DNA from 2 places in the Streptomyces sp. NPDC041814 genome. Region 2 is predicted to be linked to the other one. Evidence: riboswitches for the same ligand, from Rfam matches in the RefSeq annotation. Region 2 holds a riboswitch; the other holds the start of a gene.
What was found. Region 2 has a riboswitch for S-adenosylmethionine ahead of thrC (threonine synthase). Riboswitches for the same ligand answer to the same signal wherever they lie in the genome.
Positions count from the first base shown of each region.

Region 1: it holds a riboswitch for S-adenosylmethionine, as region 2 does, so the genes downstream of both, ACZ6C6_RS01810 (aminotransferase class V-fold PLP-dependent enzyme) here and thrC (threonine synthase) in region 2, are expected to answer to the same signal.

Region 1 covers NZ_JBVJAM010000001.1:393,159-396,556, forward strand. Annotated here, with positions in the region: gene ACZ6C6_RS01810 (aminotransferase class V-fold PLP-dependent enzyme) at 1-1,238, opposite strand, end outside; SAM riboswitch class IV at 1,415-1,532, opposite strand; gene trpD (anthranilate phosphoribosyltransferase) at 1,615-2,679, opposite strand; gene qcrB (cytochrome bc1 complex cytochrome b subunit) at 2,802-3,398, opposite strand, start outside.
Region 2 covers NZ_JBVJAM010000010.1:117,098-120,495, reverse strand. Annotated here, with positions in the region: gene ACZ6C6_RS24740 (MoaD/ThiS family protein) at 1-194, opposite strand, end outside; gene thrC (threonine synthase) at 223-1,515, opposite strand; SAM riboswitch class I at 1,533-1,659, opposite strand; gene ACZ6C6_RS24730 (glucosyl-3-phosphoglycerate synthase) at 1,813-2,751, shown strand; gene ACZ6C6_RS24725 (alpha,alpha-trehalose-phosphate synthase (UDP-forming)) at 2,816-3,398, shown strand, end outside.

The sequences.
Region 1 (3,398 bases), on a different contig from region 2:
CTGACGCGGATCGCGTTCAGGGACCGCTCCCCCGGCTCCGCCTCCGGCGCGCCGCACTCCCCCGCCTCGCCCGGGTCGCTGCCGAGCAGGGTGCGCACGAGCGGGTGGGCGCAGAAGAGGCCGTCGCGCACCCCGATGCCGTACTCGGCGGAGAGGGCGGCGGCGAAGTGCGAGCTGTTCCAGCCCTCCACCACGAACGAGATCACGCCGACCCTCGGCGCGTCGTCCCCGAACAGCGAGAGCACCTTCACCTCGGGGACCTCGGCCAGCCCCGCCAGGACCTCGCGGACGAGGTGCTGCTCGCGGGCGACCAGCCGGTCGAATCCGGCCTCGGTGAGCGCCTTGCAGGCGGAGGCGATGGAGTAGACACCGATGACGTTGGGCGAGCCGGCCTCGTGGCGGGCGGCCGTGGTGTGCCACTCGACGTCCACGCCGCCGTCCGCCCGCCGGGCCACCGTGCGGGAGGCGCCGCCGCCGGCCAGGTACGGCTCGGCCTCGCGCAGCCAGTCCGCCCGGCCGGCCAGGACGCCCGAGCCGAACGGCGCGTACAGCTTGTGCCCGGAGAAGGCGACCCAGTCCACGTCGAGTCCGGCGATGTCCACGGGGTGGTGCGGGGCGAGCTGGGCGGCGTCCAGGACGATCCGCGCGCCGTGGGCGTGCGCGGCGGCGGCCAGCTCCCGTACCGGCCACAGCTCGCCGGTCACGTTGGAGGCGCCGGTGACGCAGACCAGCGCGGGGCCGTAGGGCTCACGGTCCGCGAGGGCCCGCTCCAGCGTGGCGACGGCCTGGGCGGGGGTGCGCGGGGCGTTCAGGTAGGTGACGCGGGCGTCGCGCCAGGGCAGCAGCGAGGCGTGGTGCTCGGTCTCGAAGACGAAGACCTGGCAGTCGGCGGGCAGCGCGGCGGCCAGCAGGTTCAGCGAGTCCGTGGTGGACCGGGTGAAGACCACCTGGTCCTCGGGGCGGCAGCCCAGGAACTCCGCCACGGTGGCCCGGCTCGACTCGAAGAGGTCCGTGGAGAGCTGCGAGAGGTATCCGGCGCCCCGGTGCACGCTGCCGTAGTACGGGGCGTACGCGGCCACGTCGTCCCAGACCCGCTTCAGCGCCGGGGCGCTCGCCGCGTAGTCCAGCGCGGCGTAGCCGACCTCGCCACCGGTGACCAGCGGGACGAGGACATCCTCGCCCAGAACCGGCAGCGGGGCACAAAGCGACTGGTCGGCGGCAGCGGTGAAGACAGACATGGCGAACTCCCGTAAGAGGCAGGCGAATTCCGCGCACCGGCGCAGACGCGGCAGCACGGAGTGAAAGAGAAGAGGGGTGTGCGGAGAAGGGCCTCGGGCCCTAACGCATTCGCTTGCTCACAAGAGGCTCCCTGAGGACCAAGGACCCCACGGGTGGACGTCACGCGACGTCGAGGGGTCCGCGCTTGCCGCAGACCTCGCTGCCTGCGGCCTGGTCTTCACCCGGGGCACCCCGCCACGGACGGAGGGTTGCCGGACAGCGGGCCGGGGCCGTAGTCGCTGTCACTCATGACCTGCGCAGCATCTTGCCATACGTACGGGAACGCGCAAGGCGCAGTCCGCGATCCGGACTGCGCCCTGCCGCACATCGACGTGCTCACGCGTTGCTGGCGACGACCCATCTCTCCAGCGCCCGCCCGGCCGCACCCGAGTCGATCGCCTCGGCGGCCTTCTCCATACCCGCCCGGATCTGCTCGGTGAGCGGCCCCTCGCCCGGGTCCAGCGCGACCAGCGCCGCCGCCGAGTTGAGCAGCACGGCGTCCCGTACCGGGCCGGTCTCCCCGGCCAGCAGCCGGCGCGCCACATCCGCGTTGTACGAGGCGTCGGCGCCGCGCAGCGCCTCCACCGGGACCAGCTCGACGCCCACGTCGCGCGGGTCGAAGGTCTCCTCGCGGACCACACCGTTCCGGGCCACCCAGACCCGCGAGGTCGCGGTGGTGGTCAGCTCGTCCAGTCCGTCGTCGCCCCGGAAGACCAGGGCGGAGTTGCCCCGCTCGGCGAGGACGCCCGCGACGATGGGGGCCATGCGCAGGTCGGCCACCCCGATCGCCTGGGAGCGCACCCGGGCGGGGTTGGTGAGCGGGCCCAGGATGTTGAACGTGGTCGGCGCGCCCAGCTCCGCGCGCGCCTTGGCCGCGTGGCGCAGGGCGGGGTGGAACCGCACCGCGAAGCAGAAGGTGATGCCCGCCTCCTCGGCCACCTCCACGACGCGCTGCGGGGACAGCTCCAGGTTCACGCCGAGCTTGCCCAGCACGTCGGAGGAGCCGCTGGCCGACGAGGCGGAGCGGCTGCCGTGCTTGACGACCTTGGCCCCCGTCCCCGCGATCACTATGGCGGACATGGTCGAGATGTTGACGGTCTTGGCCATGTCGCCGCCGGTGCCGACGATGTCGACGGTGCGGCCGGGGACCTCGATGGTCGTGGCGTGCTCGTACATCGCGCGGACCAGGCCGGAGACCTCGGTGACCGTCTCGCCCTTGGCGCGGAGGGCGACCGCGAAGCCGGCGATCTGCGCGTCGGTCGCCTCGCCGCTCATGACGCGGTTCATGGCCCACGCGGTGGCGTCGGCGCTCAGGTCCTCGCCGCGCAGCAGGGGGGTCAGCACGCTGGGCCAGGAGAAGGCCGCCACGCTGTCGCCGCCGTCCGGGGTCACAACGTTCATGGTCCGCTCCTGGGGTCCACAGCCGATAAGGGATCGGCTCCACCCTATCGAGCCCCGGGGACGGCAAAGAGCCCCGTCCAGCGGATGGACGGGGCTCTCGCCGTGGCGATCAGAACGGGTGATCAGTGGTGGCCGTGGCCGCTGGTGATCTCCTTGTACTCCTCGGCGGTGGGCTTGGCGATCTGGTTGTTCTCGCCGTACAGGCTCTTGCTGAGCCGCGCCCGGACCTTGGTGATCGCGGAGACCTTGCGCTCCACACCGTTCTCGTCGACCGTCGGGCCGATCTCGAGCGGCTCGTACTGCTCGTGCGCGGTGAGCGCGTACCGGGCCTCCGGCGACAGCGGCTCGTGGACCTCCACGAACTCACCGTGCGGCAGGCGCTTGATGAGCCCGGACTCGCGGCCGTGCAGCACCTTCTCCTTGTCGCGGCGCTGGAGGCCGAGGCAGATCCGCCGGGTCACGATGAACGAGATGACCGGGCCGACGAAGAAGGCGATACGGACGAACCAGCTGATCGAGTTGAGCGAGAGGCTGAAGTGCGTCGCCCAGATGTCGTTGCCGCCACCGATCAGCATGACGAAGTAGATCGTCACCCAGGCGACACCGAGGGCCGTCCGGGTCGGCGCGTTCCGCGGCTTGTCCAGGATGTGGTGCTCGCGCTTGTCACCGGTGATCCAGGACTCGATGAACGGCCACAGGGCCAGCGCACCGAGCACCAC
Region 2 (3,398 bases):
TCGTCGTCGTTGACGTACACGTTGACGAAGCGGCGCAGCTTGCCCTGGTCGTCCAGCACGCGGGCGGCGATGCCCGGGTGGTCCTTCTCCAGCGAGGCGATGACCTCGGAGAGGGTCGCGCCCTCGGCCGGAACCTCGGCCTGGCCGCCGGTGTAGGTGCGGAGGATGGTGGGAATGCGGACCTTGACGCTCATGGCGGTGCCTTCCTGGTGTCTCGGGTGGTCAGCTGGTGGCGAGTCCGGCGGCGCGGAAGGCGTCCAGGCTCGGGCGGATCGTGGCAGTCGCCTGCGAGGTGTCGGCCACCGCGTCCAGCGTCTTGAGGCCGTCGCCCGTGTTCAGGACGACGGTGGTGAGCGCCGGGTCGAGCAGGCCGGCCTCGATCAGCTTCTTCGTCACGCCGACCGTCACCCCGCCCGCGGTCTCGGCGAAGATGCCCTCGGTACGGGCCAGCAGCTTGATCGCGTCCACGACCTGCTCGTCGTTGACGTCCTCGACCGCGCCACCGGTGCGGCGGGCGATGTCCAGGACGTACGGGCCGTCGGCCGGGTTGCCGATCGCGAGGGACTTGGCGATCGTGTTCGGCTTCTGCGGGCGCACCACGTCGTGACCGGCCTTGAAGGCGGTGGAGACCGGGGAGCAGCCCTCGGCCTGGGCGCCGAAGATCTTGTACGGCTTGTCCTCGACCAGGCCGAGCTTGATCAGCTCCTGGAGGCCCTTGTCGATCTTCGTGAGCTGCGAACCGGACGCGATCGGGATGACGATCTGGTCGGGCAGCTGCCAGCCGAGCTGCTCGCAGATCTCGTACGCGAGCGTCTTGGAGCCCTCGCCGTAGTAGGGACGCAGGTTGACGTTGACGAACCCCCAGCCCTCGCCCAGCGGGTCGCCGATGAGCTCGGAGCAGAAGCGGTTGACGTCGTCGTAGTTGCCCTCGATGCCGACCAGCTCACCGCCGTAGACCGCGGCCATGACGACCTTGCCCTGCTCCAGGTCGTGCGGGATGAACACGCAGGACCGCAGACCGGCGCGGGACGCGGCGGCGCCGACCGCGCCGGCGAGGTTGCCGGTCGAGGAGCAGGAGAGCGTGGTGAAGCCGAAGGCGCGGGCGGCCTCGACGGCGATGGCGACGACGCGGTCCTTGAAGGAGTGCGTCGGGTTGCCGGAGTCGTCCTTCACGTACAGGCCGCCGGTCACGCCCAGCTCGCGGGCGAGGTTGTCGGCCTTGACCAGCTTGGTGAAGCCGGGGTTGAGATTGGGCTTGTCGGCCACGTCGGCGGGCACCGGCAGCAGCGGCGCGTAACGCCAGATGTTGTTCGGGCCGGCCTCGATGCGCTTCTTCAGCTCGTCGGAGGAGCCGCTCGGCAGGTCGTACGCCACTTCGAGCGGCCCGAAACAGGACGCACAGGCGAAAATGGGACCGAGTGCGAATCGTTCACCGCACTCGCGGCAGGAAAGAGCCGCGGCGGGACCGAGGTCCACGGAAGATTCGGTGCTTGCTGCGACGGTTTCAACAGCCATGATGGCGAGGCCCTTTCTCCTCATCTTCCTCACGGCGCTTTTCGCCGCGAGACGGAATTGGCACCTTCCCCACCTGACCTCGCGGTCGGCAGGAGGGTTGCCGGGACTTCAACGGGCCGTTCCCTCTGTCCCTCTGGATGAGCGCTGTGGCGACGGATCATGGATCCGTGCGTTTGTCGGCGGACCGACCCCGGCATGCGATGGCCGTCCGCGTTGTTCAAGACTGTAACCGAAGGACCGGACGGGTGAGATAGCCGTCCGTACCGCGAGATGGATCACATACAGGGAGTATCGACCGTGCTCGAAGAGGTCGAACGCTGGCTGACCAGGCGTTCCTGGTCGGCCGCCGACCACCCGCCGGCGAGCGTGCGGACCGCCGCGAACGGTACGGGCGTGAGCGTCATTCTACCGGCCCTCAATGAGGCCGCGACCGTCGGCGACATCGTCGCGACGATCCGGCGGGAGCTGATGGAACGCATTCCGCTGGTGGACGAGCTCGTCGTGATCGACTCGGGCTCCACGGACGCCACCGCCGAGGTCGCCCGCCGCGCGGGCGCCCGGGTCGTCCACCGCGACGCGATCCTGCCCCGCCTCCCCGCCGTCCCCGGCAAGGGCGAGGTGCTGTGGCGGTCGCTCCTGGTGACCAGCGGCGACATCCTGTGCTTCGTCGACGCGGACCTGAAGGACTTCTCGGCCGACTTCGTCTCCGGCATCGTCGGCCCGCTGCTCGCACACCCCGAGGTGCAGTTCGTCAAGGCGATGTACGACCGGCCGCTCGGCGAGCTGCCCGGCCAGGGCGGCCGCGTCACCGAACTGGTGGCCCGGCCCCTGCTCAATCTGCACTGGCCGCTCCTCGCGGGCTTCGTCCAGCCGCTGGGCGGCGAGTACGCCGTCCGCCGCTCGCTCCTGGAGCGGCTGCCGTTCCCGGTCGGATACGGGGTCGAGCTCGGCCTGCTCGTGGACGCGCTGCACACCGTGGGCCTCGACGCCCTCGCCCAGGTGGACGTCGGCGTCCGCGTCCACCGCCACCAGGACGGCCAGGCGCTCGGCCGGATGGCCGCCGCGATCTACCGCACCGCGCAGGTGCGGCTCTCCCGGGGCCATCTGGTGCGCCCCACGCTCACCCAGTTCGAACGCGGGCCGGACGGGTTCGTTCCGCGCACCTACCCCGTCGACACCCAGGAGAGGCCGCCCATGTGCGAGATCGAGGAGTACGTGGCACGCCGCGCGGCCTGATCACGACCCCACGCCGTCCGACTTCGTACGTTTGGGCGGATCGGGTTCGGGCTAGATTCCGGCCATGGTCTCCGAGCACGCCCCCCAGCCCGCTGCCCAGGTTCTCGTCGCGTCCAACCGCGGCCCCGTCTCGTACGCCGTGGGCGACGACGGCACCCTCGAAGCGAAACGGGGCGGGGGCGGGCTCGTCTCCGGCCTCAGCGCCGTGGACGACAAGATGTGGGTCTGCGCCGCCCTCGGCGACGGCGACCGCGAGGCGGTGCGCCGGGGGGTCGGCGAGCCGGGGGTCCGGATGCTCGACATCGACGCCGGGGTGCACGCCGACGCGTACAACGGCATCGCCAACTCCGTGCTGTGGTTCGTCCACCACATGCTGTACCAGACGCCCGTCGAGCCCGTCTTCGACGCGGAGTTCCGCAGGCAGTGGGTGTCCTTCGAGACGTACAACCGGGCCTTCGCCGAGGCGCTGGCCCAGGAGGCGGGCGAGGGCGCGGCCGTCCTCGTGCAGGACTACCACCTCTCGCTGGTCCCCGGCATGCTCCGCGAGCTCCGCCCCGACCTGCGGATCGGCCACTTCTCGCACACCCCGTGGGCGCCCGTCGACTACTTCCGGCTGCTGCCCGACGACATCGCCGAGCAGCTGCTGC